Regions from separate parts of the Paenarthrobacter sp. PAE-2 genome, predicted to be linked through region 2. Evidence: predicted binding sites of a transcription regulator. Region 2 holds the regulator's gene; the other holds the start of a gene.
What was found. The regulator HrcA, encoded in region 2, represses chaperone genes, less so after heat shock. The targets are predictions, from matches to a motif close to TTNGCACTCGNNNNNNNCGAGTGCNAA.
Positions count from the first base shown of each region.

Region 1: a site for HrcA is predicted at 7,399-7,425, ahead of groES (co-chaperone GroES). Genes of this name have one in related genera too.

Region 1 is NZ_JAPDNV010000006.1:55,000-65,411, reverse strand. It holds gene tsaB (tRNA (adenosine(37)-N6)-threonylcarbamoyltransferase complex dimerization subunit type 1 TsaB) at 1-445, shown strand, start outside; gene rimI (ribosomal protein S18-alanine N-acetyltransferase) at 445-948, shown strand; gene tsaD (tRNA (adenosine(37)-N6)-threonylcarbamoyltransferase complex transferase subunit TsaD) at 945-2,081, shown strand; gene OCL88_RS05195 (glutamate--cysteine ligase) at 2,124-3,275, opposite strand; gene OCL88_RS05190 (GTP-binding protein) at 3,437-4,567, shown strand; gene ykgO (type B 50S ribosomal protein L36) at 4,593-4,715, shown strand; gene OCL88_RS05180 (shikimate 5-dehydrogenase) at 4,794-5,612, shown strand; gene OCL88_RS05175 (THUMP-like domain-containing protein) at 5,654-6,886, opposite strand; gene OCL88_RS05170 (hypothetical protein) at 6,955-7,374, shown strand; gene groES (co-chaperone GroES) at 7,573-7,869, shown strand; gene groL (chaperonin GroEL) at 7,956-9,569, shown strand; gene OCL88_RS05155 (acyltransferase family protein) at 10,013-10,412, shown strand, end outside.
Region 2 is NZ_JAPDNV010000008.1:72,107-81,556, forward strand. It holds gene lepA (translation elongation factor 4) at 1-1,732, shown strand, start outside; gene hemW (radical SAM family heme chaperone HemW) at 1,733-2,962, shown strand; gene OCL88_RS07020 (DUF4870 domain-containing protein) at 3,003-3,416, opposite strand; gene OCL88_RS07025 (DUF3097 domain-containing protein) at 3,532-4,383, opposite strand; gene hrcA (heat-inducible transcriptional repressor HrcA) at 4,600-5,607, shown strand; gene dnaJ (molecular chaperone DnaJ) at 5,657-6,784, shown strand; gene OCL88_RS07040 (16S rRNA (uracil(1498)-N(3))-methyltransferase) at 6,787-7,563, shown strand; gene OCL88_RS07045 (GerMN domain-containing protein) at 7,600-8,631, opposite strand; gene OCL88_RS07050 (PhoH family protein) at 8,894-9,450, shown strand, end outside.

The DNA.
Region 1 (10,412 bases), on a different contig from region 2:
CGGCATCGCCACGGCCCGGACACTGTCTTTCGTCTGGAACAAGCCGCTGTACGGGCAGATGAGCCTGGACGCCATCGCCTTGGAGGTGGCCGGATCCACGTCCGCCGTTCCGGAATTCCTGGTGGCCACGGATGCCCGGCGCAAAGAGGTTTATTGGGCGCGCTACACCTTGGCTGATGGCCAACTTCCCCACCTGGTGGATGGTCCCCATGTGGGCTTCGCGGCCCAACTGCCGGATCTTCCCGTGTTCGGCGCCGGAGCCGGCTTGTACTCTGAGGTCCTGGACGCCAATGAAGACTTCGCTGCGACGCAGCCGGACGCCGCTTCCTTGGGACAGTTCGCCTTGGCGAAGCTCGCCGCGGGGGAGACCCTGCTGGATTCGACACCCCTTTACCTGCGCGAGTCCGATGCCCAGGTGCCTGGACCCCGGAAGCGGGCCTTGTGATGAAGCTGTCTCCCAACCTCGAACGTGCCGGCATCTCCCTCCGGGACATGACAGACGCAGACGTGCCCGCAGTGGAGGCCTTGGAACGCAGGCTGTTTCCAATCGACGCCTGGCCGCTGCAGATGTTCTTCGATGAGCTGTCCCAGCCCGAAACACGCCGTTATGTGGTGGCAGAGTCCGCGGGTGAAATTATCGCCTACGCGGGTTTGATGTGCATTGAGCCCATCGCGGACATCCAGACGATCGCCGTCGTGCCTGAATGCGAAGGCAAGGGCATCGGCTCAGCGATCCTCACCGAACTCATCGACGAAGCGCGGCGCCGCAAGGCCGCTGATGTCTTGCTGGAGGTCCGTGCAGACAACCCGCGGGCGCAACAGCTGTACCGCCGCTTCGGCTTCGAACAGATCCATATCCGCCCGCGCTACTACCGGGATGGCACCGATGCCTTGATCATGCGGCTGCCACTGAATGTTGCCGGGTCCACAGAAGGAGCAGAGGCGTGAGCGCCGTACTTCCCAACGCCGCATTCCCCAAGGAACCACTGGTCCTGGGCATCGAGTCCTCCTGCGACGAGACCGGCGTCGGCATTGTGCGGGGGACGACGCTGCTGACCAATACGGTCTCCTCGTCCATGGACGAACATGTCCGCTTCGGCGGAGTCATTCCGGAAATCGCCTCACGGGCGCACCTGGACGCCTTCGTCCCGACGCTGCAGGAATCGCTGCAGGAAGCGGGAGTGACACTGGAGGACATCGACGCGATTGCCGTCACGTCCGGGCCCGGCCTGGCCGGAGCCCTCATGGTGGGCGTCTGCGCGGCCAAGGCGCTCGCAGTAGCCACCGGCAAGCCGCTTTACGCGATCAACCACTTGGTGGCGCATGTGGGCGTCGGCCTTCTGGATGCACAGCACGACGCCGGTGCTGCCGCCGGCCTGGGTGCCGCCGGGCAACTGCCGGAGAACCTGGGTGCCCTCCTGGTCTCCGGAGGACACACGGAGATCCTCCGGATCCGGAGCATCACCGATGACGTTGAACTCCTGGGTTCCACGATCGATGACGCCGCAGGGGAGGCTTACGACAAGGTTGCCCGCATTCTGGGCCTGGGCTATCCGGGTGGTCCGGCCATCGACAAGCTGGCACGCCAGGGGAACCCGAAAGCCATCCGCTTCCCGCGCGGCCTGACCCAGCCCAAGTACATGGGCACCGCCGAGGAAAAAGGTCCGCACCGCTATGACTGGTCCTTCAGCGGCCTCAAAACGGCTGTGGCGCGCTGCGTGGAGCAATTCGAAGCCCGCGGTGAAGAGGTTCCCGTGGCGGACATCGCGGCGGCTTTCCAAGAGGCTGTTGTGGACGTTATTACGTCCAAAGCCGTTCTGGCCTGCAAGGAGCATGGCATCACCGACCTCTTGCTGGGAGGCGGCGTCGCCGCCAACTCCCGGCTCCGCGAACTGACCGGACAGCGGTGTGCTTCGGCCGGGATCAAGCTGCACGTCCCGCCGCTGAACCTGTGCACGGACAACGGTGCCATGGTTGCTGCCCTCGGAGCTCAGCTCATCATGGGAGGGATAGCCCCCAGCGGGGTGGCGTTTGCGCCGGATTCCTCCATGCCCGTCACCACGGTGTCGGTCCCGGCCTGACCCCGACCTAACCGGTGCGGCCCCGACCTAGCCGGTGCGGGATCAGGCGTCGGGGCCTTTGCGCATCTGCTGGACGAGGTCCATCACCACGGCCTGCAGATCGCCATTGTGTTCGGCGGCCACACGGCGCTGGCGCTGGTAGCTGGCACCCCGCTCGATGATTTTGGCGACGTCGGCGAGTTCCTCCGAGCAGCCCAGCTCGGCGGCAATGGGCTCAAGCCGTGCCAGGGTTTCGGTGAGGTGCTCGGTGACGAGTTTCTCGTTGCCTTCGGCGTCCAGGATGATGATGGCTTCCATGCCATACCGGGCTGCACGCCACTTGTTCTCCTGCACGTGCCACGGCGGCATGGTGGGAATAGTGCCCCCTGCGTCCAGGATTCCGGAAAATTCGTGGACCAGGCACTGCGTCAGGGCGGCGATGGCGCCGACTTCCTCCAGCGTTGCCAGGCCATCGCAAATGCGCATCTCGATAGTTCCGAGCGCCGCCACAGGCCTGATGTCCCAGCGGATTTCCGAAATGGCATCGATGACACCAGTGGTAAACATGTCCTGCACATAGGACTCGTAGGCCTCCCAGGATTGGAACTGGAAGGGCAGCCCTGCGGTAGGCAACTGCTGGAACATCAGGGCCCGCTGGGACGCGTACCCTGTTTCTTCGCCGGACCAGTAGGGGCTGGAGGCCGAGAGGGCCTGGAAGTGCGGGAAGTAGTTGACCAGTCCATCAAGGATCGGAAGGACCTTGTCCCGGCGGTCGATGCCGACGTGGACGTGGACGCCGTAGATCACCATCTGGCGTCCCCACCACTGGGTACGCTCGATCAACTTGGCGTAGCGCTCCTTGTCCGTCACCGGTTGGAGGAGGGGAGGGCTGAAGGGGTGGCTTCCGGCGCAGAAAACCTCAACGCCCATGGAATCCGTGACCTCGCGGACCGCTGCCAGCGAACGGCTGAGGTCTTCTTTGGCTTCTTTGACCGTGTTGCATACGCCTGTGACCAGTTCGACTGTATTGAGGAGCAGCTCCCGCTTGATATGGGGGTGCTCGTCGTCCTCGTTGAGGTCCGGATGATTGGCGGCGACGCCCCTGAGGACGTCGTTCGCGACCGAAACGAGTTCTCCTGTGCGTGCGCTGACGAGCCCCAGCTCCCATTCCACACCCAGCGTCGATTGCCTGGATGGCGCAAACTCTATGTGCACGTAGTCCCCTCGTTGTTTTGTCATTCGGCCGGACGCCGCCCCGCTGCGGGGCCGCCAGCGGTCGGATCAAGTCTAGTGCAGCCCAGGGCACCGGACGGGCGAAGGTTAACCTCTTCCCCCTTTCTTGCTATTGAGAACAATTCTCAATTATGATGGTTTTCATGCACATCACCGTCGTTAGCTCACTGGACACCCATTGCCGGGATTCTGCTGCTGCCCGGCTTGGCCGTACCCACGGCAACTCGGCGGTAGTCCTCCACGACCTCCTGGACGGGTCGCTCGTCCTGCGGAGGGTTTACCGGGACGGCCAACTCTTTGAGCGTGAAACCACGGTTCTGGAGCACGGCTGCCTCAGCTGCACCGTCCGCCTGGATGTGGTCCCTACCGCGGAGCGGCTCGCTTCCGGCGGCTTCGACCAAGTAGTCCTGGGACTCCCGCCGGGAGTGGCAGCAGCCATGGCGGCAGCCGAACTGAAACAGGCCCTGGATGGCCCCATGGTCATCGACAACGCGGTGCTGGCAGTCGACCCCGCGGAGCTCGAGGACCACATGTGGGACCGGCACACCCTGTATGAGTCCGGCTTCACCGCAATGCCCGAAGACGACCGGACCAGCGGTGAGTTCCTCATCGGAGAATTGGGCCACGTGGACTCCGTCATGCTGTTTCCGGGCCTCAGTGCCGGGCTGAGCGGTGAAACGCGGATTGACAGCGCGCACTGGCGGGCCGGCGTAGAACTCCTTGGGCAGTTGGCGCCGCATGCTGCCGTTATCGGATCCGCTGATAAGTTCACGCCTGGATGCTACGACCACGCCGAGGCAGTCGCCCGGACCAGGCCCGGTGAGGTTCGCCGTCCACAGGACGACGCCACGGGGACGTTCAGCACCGTCCTCCACGCTCTGTCCAAGCCACTCCATCCCGGCCGTTTTCGTGAAGTCCTGCCACAGCTGGCCGCCGGCACCCACTGGATGCGGGGCCGCCTTTGGATTGCCTCGGCCGCCAACATCCGGATCGCAGTTCAGGGGATAGGCCCTCGCGTTTGGCTCGAAAGCACAGGGCCCTGGACAGTCGACGCGGCCGCACAGGCAAAGCCGGACACCGGCGTCGACATAGTCCTTAACGGGCGCCCCCTCCATGGCGACCGCGGAACCGTGCTGGCCCTCACCGGACGGTCGGAAGACATGAACGCCCAAGAAATCAGGCAGCTGTTGGATGGCTGCCAGCTGACCGAGGCGGAGATGGAGGCCCAACCCGCGGCGTGGGATGACCCGTTCGAGCTCAGCAAAGCCCTCTAGCCCTACAACACAAAGGAGAACACCAATGAAAGTCCGCAACTCGCTCCGTGCCTTGAAGAAGATTCCCGGAGCCCAGATCGTGCGGCGGCGCGGACGCACGTTCGTGATCAACAAGCAGAACCCGCGCATGAAGGCCCGGCAAGGCTAGCCGGAACCACGGGCGGGTCGGCGTTCATAAATATGACTTAGTAGTCCACCCGCCCTGTCCGGGCTGTTTAATGGATGCATGCCCATCCTCAACAAAGACATGTCCCTGTGCATCTCGCTGGCTGCGCGACCCAGCAACATCGGGACCAGGTTCCATAACTATCTCTATGACCAGTTGGGCCTGAACTTCGTTTACAAAGCCTTCGCCCCCGCGGACATCACCCTGGCGGTCGCGGGCATCCGCGGGCTTCCCATCCGTGGCGCCGCAGTCTCCATGCCCTACAAGGAGCAGGTCATTGACCTGGTGGACGTCATGGACCCGTCAGCGAAGGCCATCGACTCCGTCAACACGATCGTGAACAATGACGGCGTCCTCACTGCCTACAACACCGACTACATTGCCATCGCGCGGCTCCTGAACGACCACGAGGTGCCGACCAGCCACTCAGTACTGCTCCGTGGCGCGGGCGGGATGGCCAAAGCAGTGGCCGCCGCCCTCCGTGACGCCGGGTTCACCGACGTGACTATCGTGGCGCGCAACGAAACCACGGGCAGGGCGCTCGCAGGGCTGTATGGCTTTACGTGGCGGGACGACGTGAACGGCTCCACAGCGGACCTCATCATCAACGTCACGCCGCTGGGCATGGCCGGTGCCGACGAGACTGCCCAGTCCTTCGACGACGCCACCATTGCAGCGGCGAAGGTGGTGTTCGACGTCGTCGCCTTGCCGTCTGAGACTCCGCTGATCGCTGCGGCGCGCCAGGCCGGCAAGCCCGTCATCACGGGAGCGGAAGTGATTGCCATCCAGGCGGAAGAACAGTTCGTTCTGTACACGGGCGTCCGTCCCACTCCCGAACAGGTCCGCGAAGCGTCGGAGTTTTCGCGGCGCCAAGCCTAAGGTCGGGCCCCGGGGCCCTCCCGCCAGCGCCCCGGCCTGTGTCAGGCGCTGACCGGCTCCACGACGACGGCCACCCTCTCCTCCCCGATCCGGGTGAGGACCAGGGTGGCTGTCTTGGGTTTTCCGGCTTTCCCGGCAGGTTTGCCCGGCAGGAGTTGCTTGCGGAGCTCTTCCGGCGTGACCGCTGTTCCGCGCTTCTTGATGTCCAGTACGCCGATTCCGTTCGCTTTTACCCAGGCCTTGAGGGCTTTGACGTTGTATGGCATGACGTCCAGCACCCGGTAGGCGCGGGCGAAGGGCGTGTCGCGCAGCTCCGGCGCGCAGATGTAGGCAATGTGCTCGTCCACCAAGTGGCCGTTCAGCATTCCTGCCACATCCGCGACGAGGCCCGCCCGGATCACTGCGCCGTCCGGCTCGTACAGGAATCCCTCCACGGGCCCGACGGCGGCTGCCGGGCCGCCGTCGAAATCCTCACCGCTGGTGATCTCCGCAGCGCCCTGGGGGCCGATTACCATGGCCGCCCGACGGACACCGGGCCGCGCCACTGCGTTGAACCACAGCGTCACCTCTGTGACGTCGCCCCCTACGGACACCCACTGCGCTTCGCAGCCTGCGGGAACTGATTCGTGAGGCATGCCCGGACCCATTTTGACGCCGACTGCGCGTCCCGTGGCGGCAAGGCCTTCCACGAACGACAACGGCGGAGAGAAAGCTTCCGGGTCCCAGATCCGCTTGGTTCCGGAGGTGGACGTGGTGCGCCGTGCCGGATCAAGCCACACCCCGTCCACGCCGTCCAGGTCAACGGAGGTGGCATCGGAATGAAGGACCTTGGCGTGGGGGAACGGCATGAGGTTGATAGTGGCGCACGCGGCTGTGGTCTCGTCCATTTCAACGGCGGTGACGTTGATGTCCATGGAGGCCATTGCCATGGAATCGGCGCCCAATCCACAACCCAGGTCAGCCACGTGCGAAATTCCGGCTTTGGCGAAACGTTCAGCGTGACGTGCCGCAACGTTGAGCCTGGTGGCTTGTTCCAGGCCGGCCTGGGTGAAGAGCATTTGCCGGGCGAACTCTCCGAACTTTGCCTCCGCGCGGGTCCTGAGGCGGGATTGGGTAAGGACCGCGGCGACCAGCTCTGCCGGGTGCCCGGCCTTGCGCAGTTCCTGGTTCACTGCCATGGCGTCGGCCTCTTTGTAGGGCCCTAACGAGGCGAGAAGCTCCCATCCTTCGGTAGTCAGCAACGGCGCGAGGTGGTCCTGGGGAGCGTGGGGCATGCCATCCAGCCTAACGTTTATGTCCCGCGGGCCGGGACGGGCCAGATCATCCGGATAGGGTTGTTTTCATGGAAGACACCGCAGCCCCGCAGCCCTCCGACACCAACAATCCGGACGACCACAGTTCCGCCCGTTCCGGAGCCGAAGAGCATAGCCCGGGCCGGTCGCTTTCTGCTTACGCCCGCCCGGCGTTGATCGCCGGCGTCGTTATCGCCGTCGTCTGCGTGGCGCTGTTGATCGTTATTTTCGCCTTGGACGCCTTCAACGCAGCTGCCTATTCCGTCTCCGGAAAAAACATTGGCGACGCGACGGACGAGGCCCGCGATATCCGCGAGCTGCACAGCGGCGCCCGTGCAGGGGGAATCATCGGTCTGGTGATCTCCGGCGTCGTAGCTATCGGCGCCGGCGTCGTGCTGTACCTGAACCGCGGAACGGCGGGCGGCAACGACGACGAGGACTACGATCTCGAGGACCTCCGGGATAAGTAGTCCGGGTTCACCCATGACGAAATGCTGGCACTCACCTTGACCGAGTGCTAACGCCTTACATAGAGTCTTGTTAGCACTCTCCCCGTGAGGGTGCTAACCACTACCGCCAGGTACGCTGCCGGCACCGCGACGACGGTTGCACGCCTCGGCACCCTTGTTCTTAGTCCATGAATCAGCTCATGAAAAGGAGAGATCCGAGTGTCGGTCTCGATTAAGCCTCTTGAGGATCGTATTGTTGTTCGCCCGCTCGAAGCAGAGCAGACCACGGCTTCCGGCCTGGTCATTCCGGACTCCGCACAGGAGAAGCCGCAGGAGGGCGAAGTTGTTGCAATCGGCCCCGGCCGCTTCGATGACAACGGCAACCGCGTGCCGGTTGACGTAGCTGTTGGCGACGTCGTTATCTACTCCAAGTACGGTGGAACCGAAGTCAAGACCGGTGGCAACGAGTACCTCGTTCTGTCCGCCCGCGACGTCCTCGCGATCGTCGTAAAGTAACTTCCTGGAATCCCGCGCTGCAGGCCCGCTTGGAATATCTTCCAGCCGCCTGCGGTGCGGGTTTTCCGTTCTGAAAGGACATAACCATGGCAAAGCAGCTTGCGTTTAACGACGCTGCCCGCCGGTCCCTCGAGGCCGGTATCGACAAGCTCGCCAACACCGTCAAGGTGACGCTTGGTCCCCGCGGCCGCAACGTCGTCCTGGACAAGAAGTGGGGCGCCCCCACGATCACCAACGACGGCGTGACGATCGCCCGCGAAGTTGAGCTGGACGACCCCTACGAGAACCTTGGCGCACAGCTTGCCAAGGAAGTCGCCACCAAGACCAACGATGTTGCCGGTGACGGTACCACCACCGCCACCGTGCTTGCACAGGCCCTGGTCAAGGAAGGCCTGCGCAACGTTGCAGCCGGCGCCGCACCGGGCGAAATCAAGCGCGGCATCGAGGTTTCCGTCGAGGCCGTTGCCGCCCGCCTGCTGGAGAACGCCCGCGAAGTCGAAGGCACCCAGGTTGCCAACGTCGCTGCCATCTCCGCGCAGAGCGAAGAGGTTGGCGAACTGCTGGCGGAGGCCTTCGGCAAGGTGGGCAAGGATGGGGTCATCACCATCGAAGAGTCTTCCACTACCCAGACCGAACTCGTCCTCACCGAAGGCATGCAGTTCGACAAGGGCTACCTTTCCCCGTACTTCGTCACCGACGCAGAACGCCAGGAAGCCGTCCTCGAAGACGCCCTGATCCTGATCAACCAGGGCAAGATCTCCTCGCTGCAGGAATTCCTGCCGCTGCTGGAGAAGGCGCTGCAGGCCTCCAAGCCGCTCTTCATCATCGCCGAGGACATCGAGGGCGAAGCCCTGTCCACGCTGATCGTCAACCGCATCCGCGGCACGCTCAACGTTGTTGCCGTCAAGGCTCCCGGCTTCGGCGACCGCCGAAAGGCCATGCTGCAGGACATCGCCACCCTCACCGGTGCGCAGGTTGTTTCCCCGGACCTGGGCCTGAGCCTGGACACCGTTGGTCTGGAGGTGCTGGGTACGGCCCGCCGTATCACCGTCACCAAGGACCACACCACCATTGTTGACGGCGCCGGAACCGAGCAGGACGTTGCGGACCGCGTTGCCCAGCTCCGTGCTGAGCTCGCCCGCACCGACTCCGACTGGGACCGCGAGAAGCTGCAGGAACGCCTGGCCAAGCTGGCCGGCGGCATCGGCGTCATCAAGGTTGGCGCTGCTACCGAAGTGGAGCTCAAGGAAAAGAAGCACCGCATCGAGGACGCTGTTTCCTCTACGCGTGCCGCCCTTGAAGAAGGCATCGTTTCCGGCGGTGGCTCGGCCCTCATCCACGCTCTCAAGGCCCTGGACGAGGACCCGGCCGTCAAGGCACTCGAAGGCGACGCCGCCGCTGCGGTTGGCATCGTCCGCCGTGCACTGACCCAGCCGCTGCGCTGGATTGCCCAGAATGCAGGCTTTGACGGCTACGTTGTGGTTGCCAAGGTTTCCGAGCTCGAGGCGAACCACGGCTTCAACGCCAAGTCCGGCGAGTACGAGGACCTGACGGCTGCCGGCATCATCGACCCCGTCAAGGTCACCCGCTCCGCCCTCCGCAACGCCGCTTCGATCGCTGCCCTGGTTCTCACCACCGAGACCCTGGTTGCCGAGAAGCCGGCCGAGGAAGAAGACGCACACGCAGGCCACCAGCACTAGGCTGCCTGCCCCAAAGAGCCCCGGTCACGCCCAGTGGCCGGGGCTTTTTGCTGCCTCGCCGCGGCTGCAAACGGTCCCTCTATCACCTCCCGCCGGCTTTCGGCCGTCCCTCTATCACGTCCCGCCGGCTTTCGGCCGTCCCTCCATCACGTCCCGGTCCCGGCCGACGTCATTGGGTCGGAAGCCCGGCAACCGGCTGATTCTTTGCGTGGAATGCGTCACATTGCGGTCGGTAGTCTTGACTAAGTACCCTTATTATCGTTTTGCCTCGTCACAGCAGTGTTGGTCCTCCGGGCGCAGCCCCGGCACGGTCCCGATCCTTAGTGCAAGGTGCGCTGATTGGCGTTCCCCCGCGCCTCCGGTCAAGCCACTTGACTGGGTCGCATGCTCCAAACCGCATATGATGGAACCTTTGCAAAATAGCCCCTGAGGAATCGCCTAACGTGTCTGCATCAACGATCCAACAGCCCGCCCGTCCCGACAGGCGGGCTCATGGACCCGTTGCCAAGTCAAAATTCCGCCCGGAAATACAGGGTCTCCGTTCGCTCGCAGTCCTTATGGTGGTCAGCTACCACATCTGGATCGGCCGCGTCTCCGGCGGTGTGGACGTCTTCCTGCTGATCTCGGCGTTCCTCATGACGCTCCAGTTCACCGGGCGCTACAAGCAGCGCCGTCCCATGGACTTGGTCCGGCATTGGCTGCACCTGTTCCGGCGCCTGCTGCCGGCCGTCGTCGTCGTTCTGCTTGGCACCCTGGCCGCCACCTTTGTGTTCCTGCCGCCCACGCGGTGGGTGGAAGTGGTGAACCAAGGCTGGGCGTCGTTGTTCTATTTTGAGAACTGGC
Region 2 (9,450 bases):
GTACACCGGCGTCGTTCAACAGCGCGACATGAAAGCCCAGTATCTGGACCGCATGGACATCGAGCGTGAGCGCGGCATCACCATCAAGTCACAGGCCGTCCGCATGCCCTGGGAGGTTGACGGCACGGCCTATGCCCTGAACATGATCGACACCCCGGGCCACGTGGACTTCACGTATGAGGTATCCCGCTCCCTGGCAGCCTGCGAGGGAGCAGTGCTGCTGGTTGACGCTGCCCAAGGTATCGAAGCCCAGACCCTGGCCAACCTCTACCTGGCTATGGAGAACAACCTCACCATCATTCCGGTGCTGAACAAGATCGACCTCCCCGCTGCGCAACCGGAGAAGTACGCGGCTGAGCTTGCCAACCTCATCGGTGGAGATCCGGAAGATGTCCTCAAGGTTTCCGGTAAGACGGGCGTAGGCGTCGAGGCTCTGCTGGACAAGATCGTCCGCGACCTTCCGGCACCTGTTGGCAATCCGGACGCTCCCGCGCGTGCCATGATCTTTGATTCGGTCTATGACACGTACCGTGGCGTGGTCACCTATGTCCGCGTGGTGGATGGCAAGCTCCACCCCCGCGAACGCATCCAGATGATGTCTACCCGTGCAACCCACGAACTCCTCGAAATCGGCGTGAGTTCTCCTGAGCCCACCCCGTCGAAGGGTTTGGGCGTTGGTGAGGTGGGATACCTCATCACCGGCGTGAAGGATGTCCGCCAGTCCAAGGTTGGCGATACTGTCACCAACCAGGCCAAACCGGCCTCGGAATCGCTCAGCGGGTACGCCGATGCGAAGCCGATGGTCTTCTCCGGCCTCTACCCCTTGGACGGCACGGACTACCCGGTACTCCGCGACGCCTTGGAAAAGCTCATGCTCAATGACGCCGCCCTGGTCTACGAGCCTGAGACGTCAGCTGCGCTGGGCTTCGGTTTCCGCGTCGGCTTCCTCGGTTTGCTGCACCTCGAGATCACGCGCGAACGTTTGGAACGCGAGTACAACCTCGACCTCATCTCTACTGCTCCCAACGTGGAGTATGAGGTCACCTTGGAAGACAAGCGGGTTGTCCACGTCACCAACCCCAGCGAGTACCCCACGGGCAAGATCGCCGAGGTCCGCGAACCGATGGTCTCCGCTACCGTCCTGGCACCCAACGAGTTCGTCGGCGCCATCATGGAGCTGTGCCAGAGCCGCCGCGGCCAGATGAAGGGCATGGACTACCTGTCCGAGGACCGTGTCGAACTCCGTTACTGGATCCCGCTGGCCGAGATCGTGTTCGACTTCTTCGATCTCCTGAAGTCCAAGACGCGCGGGTACGCCTCGCTGGACTGGAAGGCCGACGGCGAGCAAGTGGCCGACCTCGTCAAGGTGGACATCCTGCTTCAAGGTGAACAAGTGGACGCGTTCAGTGCCATCACGCACCGCGACAAGGCCTATTCCTATGGTGTGATGATGACCGGGAAGCTCCGCGAGCTCATTCCCCGGCAGCAGTTCGAGGTGCCCATCCAGGCTGCCATTGGCTCCCGCATCATCGCCCGCGAGAGCATCCGGGCCATCCGCAAGGACGTTCTTGCCAAGTGCTACGGCGGTGACATCACCCGTAAGCGCAAACTGCTGGAAAAGCAGAAGGAAGGCAAGAAGCGCATGAAGATGGTGGGTCGCGTCGAGGTGCCGCAGGAAGCCTTCATCGCTGCCCTCACCACTGACGAGTCGAAGGACAAGGCAAAGAAGTAAATGCCAAGCGTCCTGCCTTTGGGCGACCCGGCACCTGCTGACGGCTTGCTGCCGTCGCAGGTGCTCGCCGACGTCGGACGCCGGAAGTTCGGCTTGTACGTCCACATACCGTTCTGCGCGGTGCGGTGCGGCTACTGCGATTTCAACACCTACACCGCCACTGAGCTGGGCGGGGGAGCCTCACAAGCTGCCTACTCAGGTACCGCAGCGTCGGAGGTCGACTTCGCCGCAAAAGTGCTTGAGGATTCAGGCCTGCCGCGGCGTCCCATGAGTACCGTTTTCTTTGGCGGTGGCACGCCCACGCTGCTGCCGGCCGAAGACCTCGCGGAGATACTGCGGACCGCAGTGGGGCATTGGGGACTGGAAGACGGCGCTGAGGTCACCACGGAGGCCAACCCGGATTCGGTAACCCGTGAGTCGCTGCAGGTCCTCAAGGACGCCGGCTTCACCCGCGTCTCCTTTGGCATGCAGTCGGCAGTCCCGCACGTCCTCAAGGTACTGGACCGGACCCACACGCCCAGCCGCGTCCCCCAGGTTGTCCAGTGGGCCCGGGAAGCAGGGCTGGCCGTCAGCCTCGACCTGATTTACGGGACGCCGGGGGAGTCCATGGCTGACTGGCGGGAGTCGTTGGAGACCGCGCTCTCCTACGAGCCCGACCACGTCAGCGCCTACGCCTTGATCGTGGAGGAGGGGACCAAGCTTGCCGCCCAGATCCGCCGCGGCGAAGTGCCCGGCATCGACGACGACGACCACGCCGCCAAGTATGAACTTGCCGACCAGCTGATCTCGGAAGCCGGCCTGGGCTGGTATGAGGTCAGCAACTGGGCCAGGACACCGGAACAGGCTTGCCGCCACAACCTGGCGTACTGGCGCGGCGACGACTGGTGGGGTATCGGCCCCGGAGCGCATTCCCATGTGGGCGGCGTCCGGTGGTGGAACGTCAAGCACCCCGCTGCCTATGCTTCCCGCCTGGTGGCCGGAGAATCTCCGGCTGCGGGCAGGGAAACGCTCGACGCCGGAACACGGGATGTGGAGCGGATCATGCTGGAGGCGCGGCTTGTGTCGGGCCTGGCCATAGATGGCTTGGACAAGGACGGCAGGCGTGCTGTGGCGGGTTTGATAGCCGATGGCCTGGCCGAACCTGCTGCGGCCTTCCAAGGACGCTTGGTGTTGACCCTTAAGGGACGTTTGTTGGCCGATGCGGTAGTGCGGCGCATCCTGCCGGACTGACTTACGGAAGATCGGCCCTGCGGAAAGATCGGCGTCGCCGCTACTTGATCCAGCGAAGGTTGAAGCGGTAGCGGTGCGGCTGGCCGTGGTTCACGCGGATGCCGGCGGAGACGGAGAAGCACGTCAGTGCCACCCAGATTGCCGTGGCGATGACGGCAAAGATGTTCCCCACAACCGGTAGCAGCACGAGGATGTTCGCTACGGCCGCTGCAATGGTGGGCGGCAGCGTGAAGTTGAGCGCTTCCTTGGATTCCTGCGCTGTAAAGGGACCCCTGTCGCGGAAAATCAAGTAAATCAGCAGCGAGGGAAGGCACCCGAGGATTCCACCGAAGTGCGCCAGGGTTGCCCACTGGCGGTCCTCGCTGGCTGTGAGAGGGAGTGCGTTTGCAGGCGCGCCATGGTACTGGGGCTGACCTGCGGCCCTGCCCGGTTCTTCTGGGGCGTTCTCTGACACGTTGGTTCCCTTTGCTTTAAAAAATGCTGCGGTGTTGCTGTCCCAGAATATAGGGTCCGGGGCTGTTCCGGGACCAACCCGCCGCCCGCCGCCGTCGGACGCCCAGGCGCTGGAGTCAGGGCACGGTGAGGAAGTCGATGACTTCCTCCACGCGGCCCAGGAGGGATGCTTCAAGGTCGGCGTAGGTGCGGACCGCGCCCAAAAGGCGCTGCCAGCCGAGTCCGATGTCCTCCGCAGTCTCGTGCGGCCAGCCAAAAGCACGCAGGATCCCCGTCTTCCAGTCCGTACCGCGGGGAACATCGGGCCATTGGGCGATGCCAAGGACCTTGGGCCGGATCGCCTGCCAGACATCTACGTAGGGGTGTCCCACGATCAGGACGTTGCCGGCAGCGCCCGGCAAAGTCATCGCTTCGGCGGCGATCCGCGATTCCTTGGAGCCGGCTACGAGGTGGTCCACGAGGATTCCCAGCTTGCGCCCCGGGCCGGGGTTGAAGGCTGCTATCGCGGCTTTGAGGTCATCCACCCCGTGCAGGGGCTCGACGACGATGCCCTCCACGCGGAGGTCGTCACCCCATACTTTTTCCACGAGTTCCGCATCGTGCTTGCCCTCCACCCAGATACGGCTCGCTTTGGCCACCTGGGCGCGTTGGCCACTGACGCGCACGGAACCCGAGGCTGTCCGTGTGGGGGAGGCTGCAGTGGCGGGTGCCTTGGGCGCGGGAGGCAGGAGCCGGATGGGCTGACCTTCCAGCAGGAAGCCGAAGCCCAGCTGGAAGGACTTGGTTTTTCCGCGCCGGTCTTCGAGGGCTACGATGTGCATCCCGCCGGACTTTTCCACGCGGGTGACCGCACCCACCCAACCGGATTGGGCATCCTCCAGCACCATCCCGCGTTGCACGGGTACCTCCGGTAGCCGGCGTTGGGCAGGAGCGGTCAGGTCCTGTGGACCCCAGGTGTCATAAGCCAAGGAATGACCTAACTCTTCGGGCTTGGACGGCTGCCGGGCCGCAGTCGCCGCCGGGCCTGCCATGGATGTCTGCGCGGGCGGTTTCAATGCTAGCAACGCGGTGGCCCATACTAGACTTGTTAGCACTTGGGCATGTCGAGTGCTAAGCAAAAGGGTCAGCTGAAGGTCCCTCGTGCATCAGTGCATGGGCCGGATGGTCTGTCAGGAGGTGTTGGAATGAGTGAGCCACGCAAACTCGAAGTTCTGCGTGCCATTGTTGAGGACTACGTACATTCGCGGGAGCCTGTTGGTTCCAAGGCCCTGGTAGAACGCCACCACCTGGGCGTATCCAGTGCGACCATCCGCAACGACATGGCGGTGCTTGAAGAAGAGGGGCTGATCGCAGCACCACACACCAGCGCCGGCCGTATTCCGACGGACAAGGGCTACCGCCTGTTCGTGGACCGGATCTCCCAGGTTAAGCCCCTGTCGGCCGCTGAGCGTCGTGCCATCCACTCCCTGCTTGAGGGTCCGGATGATATTGACGACATCCTTGAGCGGACCGTCAGGCTCCTGTCGCAGCTGACCAACCAGGTCGCCGTCGTGCAGTATCCGCACTCCAAGCGCGCCGTGGTGCGCCATGTGGAGTTCGTCCTCCTCGGGCCAAAGCAAGTGCTCGTGGTGCTGATTGCCGACACTGGAAGCGTTGGGCAGAAGGTCATCGATGCCGGTGCCGACGTTGCCAACGAGGCCCTCATGGCGCTGCGTTCACGCTTCCTGGGCAGCATCGCAGGCACGCAGATGGACCTCCTTCCACAGGTCTTGCCGTCCGTGGTGGCGTTGTGCCCGCCGGAGCTGCGGGGACTCGCCCAGATGCTGGCCAACGGACTCCAGGCCCTCAGCGATACCAGCAAGGAAGAGCGGATCCTGATGGCCGGCACGGCCAACCTCGCCCGTTCCAACGTGGACTTCCCCCTGAGCATAGGACCCGTGCTGGAGGCCCTTGAGGAACAAGTTGTCATGCTCCGGTTGTTGTCGGACATGGGGGATGATCCGCGCGGCGTGACGGTGAGCATCGGCCGGGAAAATCCCTACGACGGCCTGGCCGAGGCCTCCGTGGTGGCTACCGGCTACGGTTCCGGCGCCAAGGTTGGAATCCTCGGTCCCACCCGTATGGACTACCCCACCACCATGGCGGCAGTCCGCGCCGTAGCGCGCTACCTTTCCCGAATTCTCGGCGGCTGAAACCGGCCGTCACCAAAGACCGCAGTACAACAAGGAAGAGATACCGACTTTGAGCAGCCACTATGACGTTTTGGGAGTCTCGCCGGAAGCCACCGGGGAAGAGATCAAAAAGGCGTACCGCAAGTTGGCGCGCAAGCTCCACCCGGATGTGAATCCGGGGGAGGATGTCGCCGAACGCTTCAAGGCCGTGACCCACGCTTACGAAGTCCTGTCAGACCCGCAAAAACGCAGGGTGTACGACGCCACGGGCAATGAAAACGGAACGGACAACGGATTCGGCGGCGGCTATTCCGGGCAAGGCTTTGCCTTCCAGGACATTTTCGACACCTTCTTCGGCGGGGGCGGGGGTCACGGAGGTCCCGCGTCCCGCGTGCGTCGTGGCCAGGACGCCCTCATCAGCGTGCGCATTGATCTCAAGGACGCCGTGTTCGGCGTCAACAAGAAGCTCGAAGTGGACACGGCTGTTGTGTGCCCCACCTGTGACGGCAGCTGCTGCCGTCCGGGTACCCACCCGGAACGTTGTGACATTTGTGGCGGCAGTGGCCAGGTCCAGCGCGCTGTGCGCTCCATTCTGGGCCAGGTCATGACCACCGCGCCCTGCGGATCCTGTGAAGGATTCGGCACCATCATCAAGGATCCCTGCAACGAGTGCAGTGGCCAGGGCAGGATCCGCAGCCGCCGGTCCCTCACCATCAAAGTACCCGCCGGTGTGGCCACGGGGACCCGTATCCAGCTGTCCGGCCAGGGCGAGGCAGGCCCCGCCGGTGGTCCGGCAGGCGACCTGTACGTGGAGATCCGCGTCAACAGCGATTCCACCTATATCCGCGAAGGGGACGATCTCCACGCCACGCTAAGTGTACCCATGACTGCAGCCGCCCTGGGCACGGAGTTGACCCTGGAGACCTTCGACGGTCCGCAGGAGATCGATGTGAAGGCCGGTACGCAGTCCGGCGAGATCATCACCCTGCGCGGGCTCGGCGTGACGCATCTTCGCGGTTACGGCCGCGGCGACCTCAAAGTGCACCTGCACGTGGAGACGCCAACCAAGCTGGACGCCGCCCAGGAAGACCTGCTCCGTCAACTCGCCAAACTCCGCGGAGAACAGTTCACGGACGGGAAGCTCGTTGCCAGCGGCGGGATGTTCGCAAAGCTGCGGGACAAGCTCGGTAACCTGTAGCGGTGAGCAACCCCGTATTCTTCGCCCCCACCGGCAGCCTTGACGGATTGGTGTCCGGGTCCGTCTTTGTCCTGGAGGGCCCGGAGGCGCGGCACGCCGTGACAGTGAAGCGTCTGTCCGCAGGCGAACCGGTGGATATTTCCGATGGTGCGGGCGCCAGGCTGACGGGTAGGGTCTCCGAGGCAGGGCAAGGCTTGCTGTCCGTGGTTGCGGAAGAAGTAGCCTTTGAGGAACGTCCCGCTGTCCGGTTGGTGCTCGTGCAGGCGCTGGCCAAAGGAGACCGCGACGAACTCGCCATCGAAACGGCTACCGAGCTCGGCATTGATGCTGTGATCCCCTGGCAGGCGGAGCGCTCCATTGTGCGGTGGAAGGGCGATCGCGCCGCGAAAGCGCACGCAAAGTGGCAGTCCGTAGTGACCGCAGCAGCGAAACAAGCACGCCGGGCCTGGATTCCTGAGGTCAGGAACCTGGTGGACACAACAGCCTTGGCCAAAGCGGCAGCCGCGGCGGACCTGGCGGTGATCCTCCACGAGGATGCCAAGAACTCCCTGCGTTCGGTGATTGAGGAGGCCGGGATCCTCGCGGACAGCGGCCCGGACGCCGCGGGGGAAGTCCTCCTGATCGTCGGTCCAGAGGGTGGGATGGCTCCCCGTGAGGTGACCAGGCTCAGCGATGCCGGCGCGGTGACGGCGCTTTTGGGCCACCACGTCTTGCGATCGTCAACGGCCGGACCAGCCGCCGTCGTTCTGTTGAGCGATATCCTGGGCCGCTGGCGCTAGCGGGCGGCGGACCGGCCCAACCACCCGGGCCACGTCTTACTCGACCTTGAAGAGGCGGGTGTCCAGGGTGGTCTCGTCTGCGCGGCCGGATTCATCCACCTGGACAACCCGGAGTTCATACTTGCCGGGCTTCAGCGTGGCCCCAAAGGAGAAAACCCCGTACTGTCCGGGATCTCCGGTCGGCTTCGCCTGGCCGGTGAGCTTGCTGATCCGCGTTCCGGAGCCGTTGTCCTGGAGGATCTGCCAGTTCACGGGCTTTGAACTGTCGGTGCTGCGCCCGTTGAACTTCACCGCACCCGCGGGCACCGAGGCGTCTTCCTGAGGATCGATGATCCACAGCGGCGCTACCAGTGATGCATCACGTGCCATGGGCTGGCCCAGCTTCACCTGCCCGAACGCCATGAAGTCCGTGTGCCCGTCCACCAGGATGACTACCTGGATCTGCTGGCCCGAGTTGATCAGGCCCGAGGAGGACGCCGCCGCCGACGCCGTGTAGACCAGCTGCTGTACGGCTCTTTGGGCCATCCCGGCGTCGAGGTTGGCGTTGAACGCATCCCGGGAGATGTCCACTGTGATGACGTTCTTGCCGGAGATGGAAGTGGCCAGGCTTCCGGGATCCTGCCATGGCGTGAAGAAGTCGTGGTCCAAGGGCTTCTGCGCCATCATGATCCGAAGCGCCGTGGTCACCGGGTTCTCATCGCCGGAGATGTCCCTGAACTCTCGGTACAGGTAGACGTTGTCCTTGCTGCGCCCGATCCAATAGACGGGAATTTTGGTCGAAGCCTGGGTTGTCTCAAGGGGGGCATTGCTGGCGGGAGCGTCCTGGACGCTGATGGGAGGTCCCGAGGTGGCCGGTGTGTTGCCGCCGTTGGCTATGCAGCCCGTCAGCAAAAGGACAGCAAGCATCGCAGGCGCCGCTACTGCGGATTTTCTCCGCCGCTGCGCGCCTTGCTGGTTGTTTGCCGGCTTGGTGATGGGGGTTCCTTGCCTCGCGGCCGACGTTTCCGGGCGGCCGGTAGTGCGTACAGTGTTGTTCCTGCTTCTTCCTGCTTTGTCAGCTTGGCACATGAACGACGGCGTCCTGCCGGCTTTTGGGGGTACCGGGGCAACTGCAACAGGATTGATATCGGCCCGATGCCGAGTTGAGACAAATTCGTAACGGCCTTGATTCGATGCTGTGAAAGCCCCCACGGAAAGGGGCCGGGCTGCGGTCTGCTGGCGTAGGATTGGAGGCATTCCCGCAGGCGGGCATCCGTGAGGATGGGCGCACCACGGACATATGGATAATGACTGAACCAACCGGAGGAGATCAGGCCGTACGGCCAGCACTATGAGTGAATCCCTGAATGGGCGGTTGCGGACCGGAAACGGAAACGCCGCGGCCACCGAGTTCCCGCACACGCTACCGGGCACGCGCACGGAAATCGTCACGTTCGACAACTCCGATCAAATGATTCACTCGCTGGGCAGCCATGATGAGGCCTTGCGCTACATCGAGGATCAGTTTCCCGACGTCAATTTCCACGTTCGTGGCAACGAGCTGTCCATGTCCGGGCCTTCGACTGTTATTCCGCGGATCATGCGGCTCCTGGAGGAAGTCCGGGGGCTGGTGGCCAAGGGAACCGTGGTCACTCCGGATGTGCTGCAGCAGCTGGTTTCCCTCCTGCGTTCCCAGTCCGTGCAGAACCCCGTGGACGTGCTGACCCACAACATCCTGTCCAGCAGGGGCAGGACCATCCGGCCCAAGACCCTGAACCAGAAGAACTACGTCGATGCCATCGACGGGAACACGGTGATCTTCGGCATCGGTCCTGCCGGTACCGGCAAGACGTACCTGGCAATGGCGAAAGCCGTGCAAGCGCTCCAGAACAAGGAAGTCAGCAGGAT